DNA from 3 places in the Kurthia sp. ISK08 genome. Region 3 is predicted to be linked to each of the others. Evidence: predicted binding sites of a transcription regulator. Region 3 holds the regulator's gene; each other region holds the start of a gene.
The links. The regulator Rex, encoded in region 3, represses fermentation and respiration genes when NADH is low (regulators of the CRP and FNR family bind a similar motif). The targets are predictions, from matches to a motif close to TTGTGAAATATTTCACAA.
Positions count from the first base shown of each region.

Region 1: the regulator Rex is predicted to act here: its motif matches at 3,749-3,766, upstream of ACKVQX_RS10650 (lactate permease LctP family transporter).
Region 2: the regulator Rex is predicted to act here: its motif matches at 4,997-5,014, upstream of ACKVQX_RS00300 (cytochrome c oxidase subunit II).

Region 1 covers NZ_JBJXHL010000005.1:108,993-115,140, reverse strand. Annotated here, with positions in the region: gene ACKVQX_RS10665 (response regulator transcription factor) at 1-682, opposite strand, end outside; gene ACKVQX_RS10670 (hypothetical protein) at 1-6, opposite strand, end outside; gene ACKVQX_RS10660 (EamA family transporter) at 765-1,634, opposite strand; gene ACKVQX_RS10655 (DNA-binding protein) at 1,738-1,968, shown strand; gene ACKVQX_RS10650 (lactate permease LctP family transporter) at 2,033-3,703, opposite strand; gene ACKVQX_RS10645 (hypothetical protein) at 3,934-4,377, shown strand; gene ACKVQX_RS10640 (homoserine dehydrogenase) at 4,453-5,436, opposite strand; gene ACKVQX_RS10635 (O-acetylhomoserine aminocarboxypropyltransferase/cysteine synthase family protein) at 5,663-6,148, opposite strand, start outside.
Region 2 covers NZ_JBJXHL010000001.1:61,629-67,776, reverse strand. Annotated here, with positions in the region: gene ACKVQX_RS00320 (ATP-dependent DNA helicase) at 1-740, shown strand, start outside; gene ACKVQX_RS00315 (dihydrofolate reductase family protein) at 924-1,493, shown strand; gene ACKVQX_RS00310 (hypothetical protein) at 1,504-2,142, opposite strand; gene ACKVQX_RS00305 (b(o/a)3-type cytochrome-c oxidase subunit 1) at 2,672-4,315, opposite strand; gene ACKVQX_RS00300 (cytochrome c oxidase subunit II) at 4,312-4,794, opposite strand; gene ACKVQX_RS00295 (chemotaxis protein CheX) at 5,232-5,687, opposite strand.
Region 3 covers NZ_JBJXHL010000010.1:44,240-50,387, forward strand. Annotated here, with positions in the region: gene groL (chaperonin GroEL) at 1-870, opposite strand, end outside; gene groES (co-chaperone GroES) at 924-1,208, opposite strand; gene ACKVQX_RS14095 (CPBP family intramembrane glutamic endopeptidase) at 1,424-2,155, shown strand; gene tatC (twin-arginine translocase subunit TatC) at 2,234-2,986, opposite strand; gene ACKVQX_RS14105 (twin-arginine translocase TatA/TatE family subunit) at 2,999-3,226, opposite strand; gene ACKVQX_RS14110 (redox-sensing transcriptional repressor Rex) at 3,320-3,955, opposite strand; gene ACKVQX_RS14115 (ABC-F family ATP-binding cassette domain-containing protein) at 4,057-6,000, shown strand.

The DNA of each region.
Region 1 (6,148 bases), on a different contig from region 3:
ATCCAACTCCCCACACCACCTTCACATATTTCGGGTTTTTGGGATTGACTTCTATTTTCTCTCGAATTTTTCGAATATGTACCGCCACAATATTATCTGCATTATAAGCAGCTTCTTTCCAAACTCGCTCATAAATTTCATCAATGGAAAAAACACGCCCTACATGCTCCATTAATAGTTGTGTAATTTTAAATTCGATTGGTGTGAGTTTGACCTCATCCCCATCGACCGTTATCGTTTTAGTGTCATTATTTAATACGAGACCATCCACAACAATTTCGTTTGAACGTTGCTCTTTTTGTTCGTATGACCCAAAACGCATGTAACGACGTAATTGTGACTTCACACGTGCTAATAATTCTAAAGGATGAAAAGGCTTGCCGATATAGTCGTCTGCTCCCATAGATAAACCAAGTATTTTATCTGTTTCCTCTACTTTCGCACTGAGCATAATAATCGGAATATTTTGGTCTTCACGTATTTTAAACGTAGCAGCAATGCCATCTAAATTTGGCATCATCACATCCATGATAATCAAATGAATTTCATGTTGTTTTAAAATCTCTAATGCTTCTTGACCATCAGCTGCTTTTTGTACATGATAACCTTCATTTTTTAAGTAAATCTCAATACCATCTCGAATGGCTTGATCATCATCTGCTACTAAAATTGTGTATTCCATCTGTATTCCTCCTGCTCTTTTGCTTACTCTTACTATATCGTTTATTTCTTAACATCTACTTAGGAAATATATGAAGATTTTCTTAAGATTCCACTGGCTGCTTTCCTTTTAACGTCACAACAAGTATACCACCTAATAAAAAGGCTACGCCAACCCATGCGGTAAGACTTAAATTTTCACCTACTAAAAAGACGCCTAATAATGCCGCAGTTAATGGTTCCCCCAGTGATAGTGTAACTGCTGCAGAAGATGAAATCGCATGTAACCCGCGTAAAAATAATAAGTAGGCAATACTTGTGCCTGCTACACCCATCACAAAGAGTGGTAGCCAATTACTCGGAATCCCAATCCACTCGACGCCTAAAAAGAGTGAAAATGGTAACAAGATGACGCCACACATCGTAAATGTCATCGCAACAGAAGGTAATGCTGCTTCTTTTTCTAACAATACTTTACTAACATTTGTATAGGTTGCAAATGCAACTCCAGCGCAAAGAGCGCATAGAATGCCACTTGGGACAATTGTTGTTTCGCCTTTACTTGTAAATAACAGTACACAACCGATAATCGCAAAGCATGTCGCAAATGCCCATGTTCTAGTTGGTCTTGTTTTTAAAAAGAGCCATTCAATTAAGCCCGCAAAAATCGGTGAACTACCAATCGTCACAACTGTTCCTACTGCGACACCTGTTAAATGTACAGATGTAAAAAAAAGTGGTTGGAACAAAGCCATCGACAATGCAGCGAAAAAAGTTTGTTTCCAAGACCACGTTCGAAATGCTATCTTTTTCAAAAGAATCGCGATGATTAATAAGATTCCTCCACCAATTAATGAACGCATCATCGCAATCGGAACAGGATGAATGCCTTCTGTTAAGTATGTTTGTATTGTACCAACTGTTCCCCATAAAACAGCTGCACACAACACGAGTATGTATGGTATCGCCTTCATTATATATTCCTCCAATCCCCTATTCTACTTAAATATACCAATTAAAGTTTTATTGAGGCAAGATATGTTTTGCATTATACTACAATAGAAGGTAGGTGTTTCAATGTATAAAACAATTGCCGAAACCGCAAAAGAGATTAATATGCCCGAATCACAAGTCATGCGCTATGTGTTAGAAGGACGCATTCACTCGGTTCATGACGGACAGGATTTTTTAATTAATACACAACAATTTGACACATATTTTGAACAACTTGAACAAGTAAAACACGAGATTGAAGTATGGAAAAATACGCCGATTCCTGAAGATATCGATGTAAAAGATGAAGACTAATACAAAAAAGAGAAACCGTCATGCCAAATCACACGACGATTTCTCTTTTTTTATTGTTTAACTATTAAGGAACCATCCAACCTAATACATTACTTTGTAAAAACGTAATGATACAAATACATAGTAATAGAATAATACTATATTTTAATGTGAAACGAAGTAACTCTGATTCACGTCCGACTAATCCAACAGCTGCTGCTGCAACTGCAATGGATTGTGGTGAAATCATCTTACCTGTTACACCACCAGATGAGTTCGCTGCAAGTGCTAATACTGGATCCATTCCTACATGCCCTGCTGTTACTTGTTGTAACTTCGCAAACATTACGTTCGCTGATGTATCTGAACCTGTGATAAATACGCCTAACCAACCAAGTACAGGTGAGAAGAATGGGAATAATGCGCCTGTTTTTGCTAACACAAGTGCAAGTGTCGTCATCATACCTGCTGCATTCGTTACATAAGCATAAGCAACTACCGCACAAATTGTAACGATTGGGAACTTGATTTCATTTAATGTTGAAAATAATGTTTGCCCCCATACTTTAAAGCTCATACCAAAGATGAATTTTGTAATGAAGCACGCAATAAAGATGGCCGTACCTGCTGCGCCTAATAACTCTAATTTATAAACAGCCGCAATCGGTAATTCTGTCATACCATCGATAATTTGATTATTTACAAAAGGTACTTCAGGTGTGAATGTTAGGAATTTACCAAGTGAATTAACAGCGCTTAAAATTGCGTTACTTCCTTCATAATGTCCTGTTAAAGCTGTTTTGATTGTTGGAATACCCCATAACGAGATTAAAGCTGTTAATAAGATAAATGGTGACCATGCTTTAAAGATTTTACCTGCTGAATATTTTTCAACTTGTAATGTTGCTGTTTGCTCTTCACTTTTAAAACGATAAATTGTTTTTGGTTGCCAGAACTTCATGAATACTGCTAATGCTACAAGTGACACTAATGCAGAAAGTACGTCTGGTAACTCAGGTCCTAAGAAGTTTGAAGATAAAAATTGTGTTACTGCGAATGTAATACCTGATACAAGAACTGCTGGTAATACTTCGATTGTTTTTTTCCATCCCGTCATAATAAATACAAGGAAGAATGGAATGAAGATTGATAAGATTGGTAACTGTCGTCCAACCATTTTTGAAATTTCTAATGCTGGAATACCTGTTGGTCCTTCCATCGCAATAATTGGAATCCCAATTGCTCCGAATGCTACGGGTGCCGTATTTGCGATTAAACATAAACCTGCTGCATATAATGGATTAAACCCTAAACCGACTAGTAATGCAGCTGATATTGCTACAGGCGCACCAAATCCTGCTGCTCCTTCTAAAAACGCACCAAAAGAAAACGCTACCAATAATGCTTGAATACGACGGTCTTCTGTGATTGAAAGTACAGATGAACGAATAATATCAAATTGTCCTACTCTTACTGTGATGTTATATAAAAATACAGATGTGACAATAATCCAAGCGATTGGCACAAGTCCATAGACTGCACCTTGACTTGCTGACATAACGGCTGTTTTAACAGGCATGTCAAATGCCACAACGGCTAGAATAAGTGCGATTAATAACGTGGTAAGACCTGCGATATGCCCCTTCATCTTTTTAATGGCAAGTGCCCAGAAAAAATAAAGTATTGGAATAATAGCTACAAGCGCCGTCCACCATAAGCTGTCCCCTACAGCGGTGAAATTTTGCGTGAATGTCATTTTTTCTCCCCCTTATGTACATCGTTACGTATTGAATTTTCGATATTTTGAAAAAATTCAATATAACATTAGGTCATCAGATGACCTAATTAAGATTATATATTCAAAATATTAGAAAAAACAATCTTTTTTTCAAAAAATTTTAACTTCTCTTCTTTTCAGAAAAAAACTGTCTACTCTCTTTCATGCTATAATACAAAAAGAACAAACAGAGAAACGGAGTGTTTTACATGGAAATTACACAAATTGAACGCTGTCATAAACAAACAGATGATTTAATTGCTACAGAAGGTGCAGATTTTTTAGCTTCACCTATTCACTTTCTAAAAGAACATGATCAAGAGTTTTTATATATGGAATCACCACTTTTTGAAGAATTAAAGATGGATGCTGTTGTATTTGAATATGATGAGATGTTCGATGCATATACTGCTTTATTTGGTTTACGTTTACAGAAAAAATATGCTACTGCGATTAAAGAATATTTACACACTCATTTACGTTCAATTTTCGGTGCTTCTTCAGCTAGCTTTTCAGGTAATGAAGGACTGTGGGAGATTAATATTGCACTTACTGCTATTGAAGGATTTAAAGAAGATGGCACATTATTAGAAGCTCTTGTTTCACTTGAAAAATTCATGAGAGCATTTATCGATGAAGTAACTGCTAACTAAATCAAGTTCACAACAAAAAGCCAGAATCACGTAATAAAGCGTAATTCTGGCTTTTCTTATATTTTGCTATGACTTTCAAACGGGTACAACAACCGATTGTTTCGATAGCATACTCGCGTAATCTTCTACCATTACAGAAGCAGTTGGATACATACCTGCACCAGGACCTACTAATGTAATCTTACCGATATAGTTCGTATCAAGTGCGACTGCATTATCGACGCCATCAATTGCATATAACGGATGTGCTGCATCAACAAGTTGAGGTCCAATTTCTGCATGAATTTTACCGTTTTCATCAATAGAAACTTCTGCAATATGACGATATCGTTGGCCATTTGCATCTGCTTGTTGTACTTGTTCCAATGTAATTTCAGAAATACCTACCACTTTTACATCTTCCCAGTTCGGTTGTTTACCGAATGCAAGCGCACTTAAAATCATTAGCTTTTTGAAAGCGTCTTGTCCTGAAATATCATTGTATGGATCTGCTTCTGCATATCCTAAGTCTTGTGCATTCTTTAGAGCTGTTTCGAATGAAATACCTTCTGTACGCATTTGCGTTAAGATATAATTCGATGTGCCATTTAAAATACCTTGAATGTGTAATACATCATTCACACGTAAGATTGTCTCCATTGTTTTAATTACCGGTACACCACCTGCAGTAGTTGCTTCAAAACCTACTTGTACACCGTATTTTTTCGCCTTCTCTTGTAGCGCTTGACCAAATTTAGCAAACATGACTTTATTTGCAGTAATAACGTGCGCCCCTTTTTCAATTGCTGCATCTAAATAACCATATGCTGGTTCTTCTCCAACAATTGCTTCAAAGACAACGTCTAATTGCGGCAATGCTAAAATATCTTCAAAACGATTCGTTAATAAAGACGCATCTACACCTTCGCGCTCTTTTGAAACATTATGGACTAAAATTTTTGCTACTTCGATGTCCACACCCAGTGTTTCTTTCAATTGCTTTCGCTTTTCTTTCAAAATGTTAAAAATGCCTTCTCCTACCGTTCCGAACCCTAGGATTGCCACCTTCACTGCTGTCATATTGTTCGCCTCCAATGATTAAATTTAATTTGTTTATTTTGAACGTTCATTTCACAACTTAATGAAAATTCTAACGTATTTAAAGACATATTTCAAGAAAATTCTTTTTCAGAAGGACAATTGTTTTTTCTAAGAGGTCACTAAATACTGAATTTTAGAAAATAAAAGGAACTGCCTACAACGGATTGAGTCAGTTCCTTCTATTATATATAACTGGTTTTAGAACCTATTTTGCGACCACTGTTACTTGTTGGAATGCTTGCTCTAACGCATGAGTTAGATCTTCTGCATTTTCAAGGCCGATTGATAAACGAATGAGTTCTTCTGGCACACCTGATTGAATAAGTTCTTCTTCATTTAATTGTTGATGTGTTGTTGAAGCTGGATGAATAATTAATGAACGCGCATCGCCTACATTGGCTACATGTGAGAATAGTTCAATCGCATCAATGAACTTGCGACCTGCTTCACGCCCACCTTTAATGCCAAATGTTAAAACAGAACCTGCACCATTTTTTAAATATTTTTCTACGAGTGGCGCATACTCGCTATCTTCAAACCCATTATAGTGTACCCATTCCACTTGTTCATGGTTGCGTAAGAATGTCGCTACTTTTTGTGCATTTTCATTATGACGTGGCACACGTAAATGAAGTGTCTCTAAACCTTGTAAGAAGTTAAAGGCTGCATCTGCACTTAATGTCGGACCGAA
Region 2 (6,148 bases), on a different contig from region 3:
AAGAAACGGATGGCGAAGAAACATTAGTCATCATGCCACATTTAATTACAGAAGTATTAGAGAAAAAACTATTCTCTAAAAAAATTCCATATGTCTTTTCTTCAGCTACTCTATCCATTAATAAAGACTTTAGTTATATTGCGTATAGCTTAGGAATTAAAAAATACAACTCATTCTCTGTAGAATCACCATTTGATTATGAAGAAGTAATGAAGATTCATGTTCATGAACTTGAACAAGCTGAAAAAGCGACGCGCGTTGCCTCTTTATTAGAAGAATCAACAGAGCAAACTTTATTATTATTCAAATCAAAACAAGCGATGCAAGCATTTAAAGATGTTTTAACAGATGAACAAAAAGCAACAATTGGTTTTGAAGGTGATCGCGAGCTATCTTCATTAGTACGTGATTTCCAAGCAGGTAAATTACACACGCTAAGTTCATACCATTTATGGGAGGGACTCGACTTACCAGAAGAAGCATTAACACGTGTGATAATTGTGGACTTACCATTCCCACCAAGTGATCCATTATTTGATGCGAAGCGTTCATTCGCAGATGATCCATATGTTGAAGTGGAGTTACCATTCATGCTTCTTCGCTTACAACAAGGTATGGGCCGTTTAATTCGTACAACAAATGATCATGGTACAATTCATATTTTAATGAATGAAGAGGAATTGAAAAACCTACCTGAGATTGAACCGATTTTTGCAGTAAAACCGACTTTTGAAAAATAGAAAAAAGGCTTTGACATGTACTAACTTGTCAAAGCCTTTTTCTATGTGACAACATGTGTGAATGAATATGCATTTTAAAAGTGAAAAATATTTATTTTTAAATTTGTGTGATTTCTGTTTGCTTTTTAAGGTTTTATTACTTTATAATAGAAAACCCAAGTAGTTAAGAAAAGAGTGATGGGTATGGGAAATCGAAAAGTACGTCTTTTTATTGCGTCAAGTTTAGATGGCTATATCGCAACAAAAGAAGAGTCACTTGATTGGCTAGAACAGGTGGAAGGCAAAGGAGATAATGGGTACTCACAATTTTATGAAACAGTCGATACCGTTATTTTAGGCAAAAAGACATTTGACTGGTTAATCAGTCAACGATTATCTGAATGGCCTTATGCCGAAAAACAGTGTTATGTTTATACGCATCAACAGCTTCAAGATATGCAAGATATTCACTTTACAAAAGAGCCTGTAGCATCACTTATTCATACATTACGACAACAGCCAGGTCAAGATATTTGGGTTGTCGGTGGGGGAGAACTCATCTATTCTTTTTTAGAGCAACACTTAATCGATGAGGTTATTGTTACAATGGCGCCAATTTTATTAGGAGAAGGAATTCCTCTTTTTAAACCAGGTTTCTCACCCGTAGAATTAACATTGCAGCAAACAAAAACATATGGTCAGTTTGTAGAATTACATTACATTGTAAAAAAGTATAAAAAAAAGAGCGCTATAAAGTGCGCTCAAACAAAGTAGAATAACTAAGTTACATATAGACTTCTTTATACGAATTAAGATCTTCCAATAAATTTGTTTCTTGGAAAACTTCAAGTGAGTATTGTGTCTTTTCTGTAATTGGTAATTCTACGAAAATATTCATATCAAAATAAATTGGTAGTTCTTTAGAAGAATGTAAAATCGATTGTGCAGCACATTCTAGGCAATTCCCCACTTCTAAATGGTCGTCAATAAATGTAGCAAAATCGATTGTTTCACGATTATTTTTTGCGTCAAATAGAATTTCTAAATCGCCATCAATCATAACGGATACCATTTCTGTTAATAAAAGAGCGTTCATAAAAGAGCTGCCCTTCTCAACACGATTGATATCGTGAATAATGTGGAAAGTTGGATGTTCGTAAATAGCTTTTAAAATTTCTGCAAGTACTTCATTTGAAAAATCTACCTTCTCGCTAAACTGAACGACTTCGTAAGGTTGTTCAATCATAAACCAGATATCTCTATATAAGGTAGGGTAGTATGCACTTGTTTCGGTCTTCTTTTTTAAAATTTCTTCTAATAATGGAACCTCAACAATATTCATATAAAAGAGTTCTTGATAATAATCGCTTACATAAAGAGAGCTATTATTCATCTTCTTATATTCATGGATCGTTGTTTGCATGTAAATCTCCCCTTTAAAAAAAATTGGTTAATACTCTGATGGTGATTCTCAAAAGATGATATTTTGAGGTGCAAAGTATTTCAACTTCACATTGTCCAAAAAAATAATGGACTCGTTTGGCTGGGCTATTTCGAAAAGTTTCTCACATGACAAAAGATGACGACAAAATAAATAAGTTATCTATATTTTGAGTTCCCTGTGAAATACATGCTATGTATGAGTTTGCTGTGCGTTTTCTGATGAAGAATCTGTGCCTATAAGTACATACTAGAAAAAAGCAATGCAATCAATAGAGAACTGCCATTATACAAATAACGTTAATATTTAGTGAATTATCTCTTTAAAATTTTACTAAAAAATTACCAAAAAATAGATATTATACCTATTTGAATTAGCATTTTTTGTCATAAAAACAGCGGAAATACAACAAATTCGCGCTTTTATATTCACTAAATCGTAACATAAGTCTAAAGGTAAATCATGAAAAAATCAAACTTATATTAGAATATCATTCGAACGAGCTAGAAAATTACCACAATTTATATCCCTTTGAACCAAGTGGTGCATTTGAAATAATATCGTAAATTGGGTATGAATAAGCAATTAATAATAGCGCAATTAAAATGATAATCCATAGTTTAAAGTTCTCTAAAATAGCCGGTGTTTTTTGTGCATGATCAGCAACTTCTGCTACTGGGAATGGCTCAAAACCTTTCGGTGCAAAGAAAAGCATTTGAACAAGTATATACATAAATAATAAAATGGCAATAAATAGAATAGTTCCACCAACAGCTTGTGCGATTTGGTAGCCAATCCATGTTTGTGCAATTTCAGCACCTCCATATTCTGAGAATGCAGAGCGTCTTGGTGCGCCAAGCAAACCAACAATATGCATCGAACCTGACATAATCAACATACCAATTGCCCATAAAACCGTTTGGATTAGACCAAGTCGGTTTATTTTTTTTGTTAATTGTCGACCTGTTAAATGTGGAATTAAGAAATAAGAGGCACCAAAGAATGTCAGTGTGACCGTTGTAGCAATTGTTAAATGAAAATGCCCTGTCACCCAAATGGTATTATGAATTAATTGGTTCATTTGATAAGATGCATTAACAATTCCTCCAGCACCGCCCGGAATAAAGGCAAGCATACCGATAAAAGGTGCTAAGAAACGAGCGTCAGACCAAGGTAACTTTTTTAACCATCCAAAGAGTCCTTTACTCCCTAACTCACGACCACGCAGTTCAAATGTAGCGAATAGTGAAAAAGCAGTAAGTAAAGAGGGAATGACAACCATCATCGTTAAAATAACTTGTAAAAACTTCCATGAACCACCGATACCAGGTTCAGTTAATTGATGGTGTAAGCCAACCGGTACAGAAAACAATACGAATAAGATGAACGAAAGTCTGGCAAGTGCATCCGAAAAAATCTTTCCACCGATGATTTTTGGCACGGCGATATACCAAACCATGTAGGCAGGTAAGAGCCAAAAATATACAAGTGCATGACCAAATGACCAGAAAAGTGTACGTGATAATAACACATCTACACGTTCCACCCAACCAAGTGACCATGGAAGTAATTGAACCAATAATTCAGTTGTGACACCAATTGTAGCAATAAACCACATTAAATTGTTACATACGACCATAAAGCTGAGTAGCGGTGTAATCTGTTTTGGATTTTCTTTTTTCCATTGTATGTAACGACGGGCTTGTGCAAATGCTGTAATCCAAGAGCCAATCATGACAAGTGAAAGTCCAGCATAAAAAATCCAATGTGCTTGTAGTGGCGCATAAAATGTATAAAGTACAGATGCCTCATTTAATAAAACCATTGTAGCAGCCATAACTGTCCCAGTAGACATTACCCCGAAACCAATCCAGCCTAAACATCTTTCTTTAAAAGAAAATGTTCCTGTTACACGACTCATAGCGGCTGTTTGAAAACCAAAAATGAAGAAGGTTGTAAAGACAAGTGCTAGAAGAATGCCATGTACAGTTAATACTTGATAATAGCCAATAGAGTAGGGAAGTTCGAGTGCGCCACTTCTCACGAATACTTGTATTAAACCGGCAATCCCACCAATTAATAAAGCAGTAAAAGCGAAAAGAAGGTAGGCGAGTGCTAGCTTACAATCGCGTAAATCGATTTGTAAAGATTTCATTTAGAATCCACCACCTTTAATGTTGCGTGCATTTCAGCATGTCCCATTCCACAGTATTCATTACAAACAACTAAAAACTCGCCCTTTTTATTGACGGTAGTTGTATATTCAGAAATATGTCCGGGCTCTAACATCATATTAATATTTGTTTTAGCAATTTCAAATCCATGCACAACATCTTTAGAGGTCGCAATAAACTTCACTTTAGAATTCACAGGAATTTTGATTTCCGATGGTTCATATAAAAAGGCAGATGCTACCACCACTACTTCATAATCCCAATCCTTTCCTGCTACTTTATGGACACCTGGCTTATTAAATGGTGCGATTTCACTCACTTTTTCAGGATTAATTGTTTTTTGTGAATTAGGTGTTTCATGACTATTATTTAATGCCATTAGACCAGTAATTAATAGAAAAACAATTAATGAGCCAATACCAAACACGAGCCAATATTTTTCATACTTATGCAAATGCATGGGTGTAAACCTCCTCTAGTTAGAAACGATTCATAAAAATAGCGAAGCATACAAACCAAATGATGATTATGATGATACCGACTGTCATAGAGAGATAAAAAGTTCCTTTTAATTTTGAATCGGATGTGTTTTTTTCTTTATGCATAAAAATCTCCTTTCTATGTATGCTTATCCATAGTTTAGTCAAAACGACATAATATAGATGTGATTTTTATCACATCAAAATAAGAGAATGTGAAGTAAATGTGAAATTGTTTTGAAAAACGTAATAATTCAGTATGTAAAAAATAGAGATATTTATTATAATTAATATTAAAATGTTAATTCGTTTATCGAAATAAAAGAATAGACCTACAAAATAAGACAAAAGGACTTGTACAAAATATGTACAAGCCCTTTTAAGGAAATGAAATTTCATTGCTCTCATGTATGTAGACTTAAGAAGCTTCAATAGATAAAAGCATTGTTACATGACCAATCTCTTCCATTGAGATTGGCAAAGTGAATGTTTGTGTAGATATTGGTAAATGTGTCTCACTTACCATGACAGTTGGGGTAGTAATGTCTAACTGAATATTATGTTCAGCACTATAAATACATAATTTACCAGCAACCATATTTCCAAATTCTCCAACGAACGATTCTAAAAGTTCGCCATCAATCTGAAACCCATATAATGACTCACATAGTTTTTGAAATGAATTGTGATTGCTGTCAATAATCATACGTGCTTTTACATCACCAATTACATTGATCAAAACACTATATTCTAGATGCATATTAGGTGCAGTAAATGAAGAGGGAGACTGAATTGTAACTTGCTTTGGTGAAATTTCTTTGAAAGCGTGAATGATGCCGTTAAATAGTACTTGGTATTGAGCCGAAATACTCATACATACTCCCCTTTCTTCATGACTTTTAATCTATGATACACCGTTAGTTTAAAGAATACAATAAGAGAATTAATTGAGAAACTATTTCAATTAGATTGACAAAATAAAAAAAACTCGTTATGATAATGATAATCAATGACAATTAGAATTTAAAAATAAAAAATTATATTATCAAAAAGGGAGCGGTCATCATGCTTTTCGCACTTGTTGGAATGACAATCGTCGCTTGTGGTGTCACAGTTAAATACGTTTTATCAGAAACAACCGCACATTTGAAATAAATAAAATGATACTTTTGTTGCCGAATAGCTCACTTAGAGTTATTCGGTTTTTATATTTTTAAATAAATTTAATTTTTTCACGTAAAAAAATAACATAGAAGAAACGTAAAAATAAATAACTAAAATCTTCTGATTTGGAGCAATTTTTGTTTTTCCTTTTACAGACACATGATAGAATGG
Region 3 (6,148 bases):
AATATCTTCTAACATCGCTTTACGACGATCACCGAATCCTGGTGCTTTTACAGCAACTACGTTGAATGTACCGCGTAATTTGTTTAATACAAGTGTCGCAAGTGCTTCACCTTCAACATCTTCTGCGATGATTAACATTGGACGACCTTGTTGTACAACTTGTTCAAGCACAGGTAAGATTTCTTGGATGTTTGAGATTTTTTTATCTGTAATTAAGATATATGGATTATCTAATACTGCTTCCATTTTATCTGTATCTGTTACCATGTAGTGAGATAGGTAACCGCGGTCAAATTGCATACCTTCCACAACTTCTAGTTCTGTATTAAAACCTTTTGATTCTTCTAATGTAATAACACCATCATTACCTACGCGTTCCATTGCTTCTGCGATTAATGAACCTACTTCGTCATCTGCAGCTGAGATAGAAGCTACTTGTGCAATTGCTTCTTTGTTTTCAACTGGTTTTGAAATCGATTTTAGTTCTTTGATTGCTGCTTCAACTGCTAAGTCAATCCCTTTACGGATACCGACAGGGTTTGCACCAGCTGTTACGTTTTTTAAACCTTCTGTAATCATTGATTGTGCTAGTACTGTTGCAGTTGTTGTACCGTCACCAGCGATTTCATTTGTTTTTGAAGCTACTTCAGAAACTAATTTTGCGCCCATGTTTTCATATGGATCTTCTAGTTCGATTTCTTTTGCAATTGTAACACCGTCATTTGTAATAAGTGGCGCACCGAATGCTTTTTGTAATACAACATTACGGCCTTTTGGTCCTAATGTTACTTTTACTGTATTCGCTAATTTATCCACACCTGCTAACATTAAACTACGTGCATCTTCGCTAAATTTAATTTCTTTTGCCATTGTATAATTCCCTCCTAGAAAATCAATCCGTTCGTTTATTTGTATATGTTAGATTACTCTACGATTGCTAAAACATCGCTCTCACGTAGAATTAAATAGTCTTTACCTTCGTATTTTACTTCCGTACCTGCGTATTGAGCATAAATTACTTGGTCGCCTGCTTTTACGCTTAACGGCACCACTGTACCACTATTTGTTACGATTCCAGAACCCACTGCTACAACTTTACCTTGCTGTGGTTTTTCTTTTGCAGAGTCGGGTAGTACGATACCGAATGCTGTTTTTTCTTCTACTTCTACTACCTCAATAATAATACGGTCACCTAATGGCTTTAACATGTTCTAATAACCTCCTAATTTCTATGCGTCAATATTGTTTGTTGGCACTCTTATACAATGAGTGCTAACTTATAGTCTTAATAATAAGCACTCTCGATTTTTTTTGCAAGTCATAACATTTATTTTTTTATAAAAAGATGACCGATTTACATTTTCTTTTTGCTTCAACTTATTGGTAGAATAGAGATACCAATATTTCCGGAAAGGATTTGCTTATGAAAACTAAAAAAACACCACTCTATATATTAATTACATATATACTCATGCAACTATCACCTATCATCTTTTTAAAGCCGATTGCTTCTATTATTCAATGGTTGGAACCAGGCATCACTAATGATGAACTGTCCGCACAAGCACGCGGTTGGACCATCTTCTTCACGTTCTTTCTCGGTACACTTGTAACGATTTTCTTCATCTTACGTGACAAAAACTTTTTCAAAAATGCTTTTGTCGGTGGCAAGCGCTATTCTACTATGGGAGCGATTGGCTGGGGCGTTTTAGGATTCTTCATGATTTTAATTGGCCAATCACTTGCTGGTTTAATCGAAACGTCACTTGGTATTACACCTGGTTCTGAAAATACAGCACAACTTTCTGCAATGGCTAAAGCAGCCCCTATTGCGATCATCAGTATTGTATTCTTTGGACCATTCCTTGAAGAAGTCGTATTCCGTCGCGTCATCTTCGCATCGTTAAACCAAACAACGAACTTTTTCATCGCAGCGAGTGTCAGCGCCGTTGTATTCGCAATCGTGCATATGGATTTTTCTCATATCATCATCTACGCAACTGTTGGGTTCATCACTGCTTTTCTGTATAACAAAACAAAACGACTGCTCACAACGATTATTGCACATACGATGTTGAATGGTTTTGTTATCATCATGAATCTCAATTTAGACAAAATACAAAAATACCTCGAAACGCTACAATCTATGCAATAAAAAGAGCCTCTTTTTTTTTAGCGTTCGCAACAAAAAACTGGAATCGCACAACAGTACGATTCCAGTTTTTCTTTTATATTATGCAGCTAGCTCCATTTCTCGCTGCTGCTCTGCTTTCAAATAACTTCTATAACCTATACGCGAAATCATGATACTGATTTCGTATAAAATGCATAATGGTAATGTGACAATCATATGTGACACGATATCTGGAGGTGCGATGACTGCTGCTACACAGAGTAGCGCAAAGTATGCGTACTTCCTTACTTTTGACATGCCCATTGGCGTAATGATTCCGAGACGCGTCAAAAATAACATAATGATTGGCAACTGAAAAATCAATCCAAATGGCAATGTAATTTGCATTAAAAATTGGAAGTATTCATAGATTCCAATGGTCTGTTCAACATCCATTTCTCCTGCTAACCCCATCATCCACTTCAACATATACGGACGTAACACTAAATACGAAAATACAACCCCTACAATGAACAATAGGAATGCATACGGAATATAGCGTAATGTCGCTTTGCGCTCTTTTTCATAAAGTCCTGGGCTCACAAAACCCCATAACTGAAATAGAATAATCGGTGATGTCATAACAAGCGATAAAATAAAGATAACTTGTATGTAAACCTTCACTGGATCGGTAACACGAAAAGCATGCAATTGAAGCGATTTTGCTTCTTCAGTATGTTGTAAAAATTGTATGAGTGGTTGTGCTAAAAAGAAACTTCCAATAATCGCTAAAACAAAGAATCCTGCAACAATTAATAGCCTCTTTCGAAGTTCCTCTATATGTTCAACGACTGTTAGTTCTTCTTGTTCCATCAGATGAACACCCTACTTCGTCTCTTCGATTTTTTCGACAGCTTTTACTTCATTTGCGCTGTTTGTTTCAACTGTTTTTTGTTTTGTACTTTCAAAATCTTCGTCTGTTAAACCTTTTGTTGCAGATTTAAACTCACGGAGTGTAGAACCCATCGCTCTTCCTAGTTCAGGAAGTTTTTTGGGACCAAAAATAATGACAGCAACACCTGCAATAATCGCAATACTAGCTGGACCTACCATTACACACACCTCCTCAATTTGATAACTACATTCTACTCCACACTTCGTCATTTGTATATTATTCTTTCGGTCTACAAAACTGAATATTTAAGACTATTCTTCCACATTTCGAATAAAGTAACTAAGCGTTTGCAATTCAATCGATAAATCAATTGTATGAACGCGGAATGTCTCCGGTACTTGCAGACGAACCGGTGTAAAATTCAACACACCTTTCGCACCCATCTGAATTAATCGGTCTGTCATAAACTGTGCTGAACGTGCTGGTACAGTTAAAATAGGTAGTTCTGCTTTGAATTCTTCAAACTTCTCTTCCATCACATCTGGATGGAAAACAGGTACACCATTTACAAGCTGCCCTTCCATTGGATAGTTCGTATCGAATGCTACAACAATTTTCATATTATGGTTCTTTTGAAAATTATACTTCAGTAAGGCATGACCTAAGTTACCAATACCGATTACTGCTACATTCATACGTTGATCTTGATCAAGGACGCCTCTAAAGAACACAAGTAATTTTTGTACATCATATCCGTACCCTTTTTTACCGAGTGGTCCGAAATATGAAAAGTCACGACGAATCGTCGCTGAATCAATTTGCATGGCCTCACTTAACTCTTTTGATGAAATTCTATTCTTTCCTGCATCCGCAAAATTTTGGATGAAGCGATAATACAGCGGAAGTCTTTTCGTTGTGGCCTGCGGTATCCTATAATTCTCTTTCAAACATGTTTCCTCCTACGAATCTGGTTATACAATTTAGATAGATGACCATTGCACCAATGACAGCATTTCGTTACACTTAAGATTGAACTGAGGTGTCGAAAGTGATTGTATTACAAGTCAATCAATTATATAAATCATATATTGCAGATGAAATTTTAAGTGGCGTTAAACTCGAAGTTCAACATCGGGATCGCGTCGCACTTGTTGGCCGAAACGGCGCAGGTAAATCTACTCTTTTAAAAATTATAGCAGGTCAACTCTCATATGACTCTGGTGAGATTATTATGCCAAAAGGAATTAAACTTGGCTACTTAGACCAACATGCTGGTCTAGAATCTGATTTATCCATTTGGGATGAGATGATGACCGTATTTGAACCATTAAAACAACTTGAACAACAAATTCGTTCACTTGAGTTGCAGATGGCTGAACCTACGATTTATGAAAATGCAGAACGTTATCAAAAAATCACAGCTGAATATGACCAGCTACAACATGATTTTAAAGAACGCGGCGGCTTCCAATATGAAGCGGATACACGCTCTGTTCTACATGGTATGCAGTTTTATCCTGATTCCTATGAACAGTCTATATCTTCATTATCTGGTGGTCAACGTACAAGACTGGCTCTAGCAAAATTACTTTTAACAAAACCTGAATTACTCATTCTGGATGAGCCGACCAACCACCTGGATATCGAGACATTAAACTGGCTTGAAAACTACCTGAAAAACTACGACGGCGCTATCCTTATCGTATCACATGACCGCTATTTCTTGGACCAAGTTGTGTCTATTGTTTATGAAGTTTCTCGTCATCATGTCACAAAGTTCACAGGTAACTATTCAAGTTACTTAGATCAAAAAGCAAAGAACTATGAACGCGACCTAAAACTTTATGAAAAACAAATGGACGAAAAGGCAAAACTCGAAACATTCGTCCAAAAGAACTTAGCGCGTGCATCGACTACGAAGATGGCACAATCTCGTCGAAAAGTTTTAGAGAAAACCGAGTGGATGGATTCTCCTGATGGCGATGAAAAATCAGCTACTTTTACATTCGATATCGAAAAGCAAAGTGGTAATGACGTGTTATCCGTTGATGACCTCACAATCGGTTATGGACAAACGCCAATTTCTGAACATATTAACATGCGTGCCTATCGAAAAGACCGTATCGCCCTTGTTGGTCCAAACGGTGTCGGAAAATCTACACTATTAAAAACAATTATAAAAGATTTACCTGCTCTGTCAGGTGATATTCGTTATGGTACGAATGTGCAACTCGGTTATTACGATCAGGATTTAGCAAAACTTTCTACGAATCGTACCGTACTACGTGAGATTTGGGATGAGTGGCCACTAATGAATGAAAAAGATGTTCGTACTGTTCTTGGTCGTTTCCTTTTCTCAGGAGAAGACGTCGATAAAATCGTACACGATCTATCAGGTGGCGAAAAAGCACGTTTAACGCTCGCGAAACTCATGCTTGAGAAAAATAATGTACTGATTTTAGATGAGCCGACCAACCATCTTGATTTAGATAGTAAAGAGGTGTTGGAAAATGCACTAATTGATTTCCCGGGTACGCTCATCTTCGTATCACATGACCGTTACTTCATCAATCGCATTGCAACAAAAGTTGTCGAGCTATCGAATGAGGGTTCTTTTGAATACTTAGGTGATTATGATTACTATGTAGAGAAAAAAGAAGAGTTAGCTGAAATCGCAGCTGAAAAAAAAGCTGCTCTTATAAAAACAAAGCCAATCATTCAAAAGGAAGTACCTACATCGAATCAAGCCATCGACAAAGAGACGAAGAAAAAAGAACGTAAAATTCAACGTCAAATTGAAGATATTGAACAGATTATGAGCGACCTTGAAACAACCATTGCAAAACTAGAAGAAGAACTATGTGATCCTGACGTATTTTCAAATCACGAAAAAGCATTAATCATTCAAACACAATTAGATGAAGAAAAAGTAAAGCATGAAGAATATGAATTACAGTGGCTCGCTTTACAAGAAGAATTAGAGCAATTATAAATATAAAAAAGAAGGTGTCTTTTCCAAATGGAAACTTGATACCTTCTTTATTTTTTATTACAATAATATCTTGTGACGAATCTAGATTTTTGCGCTGATTGCTTTTCTAACAAAGCAACTACATACTACCTACAATTTCCATTTATCC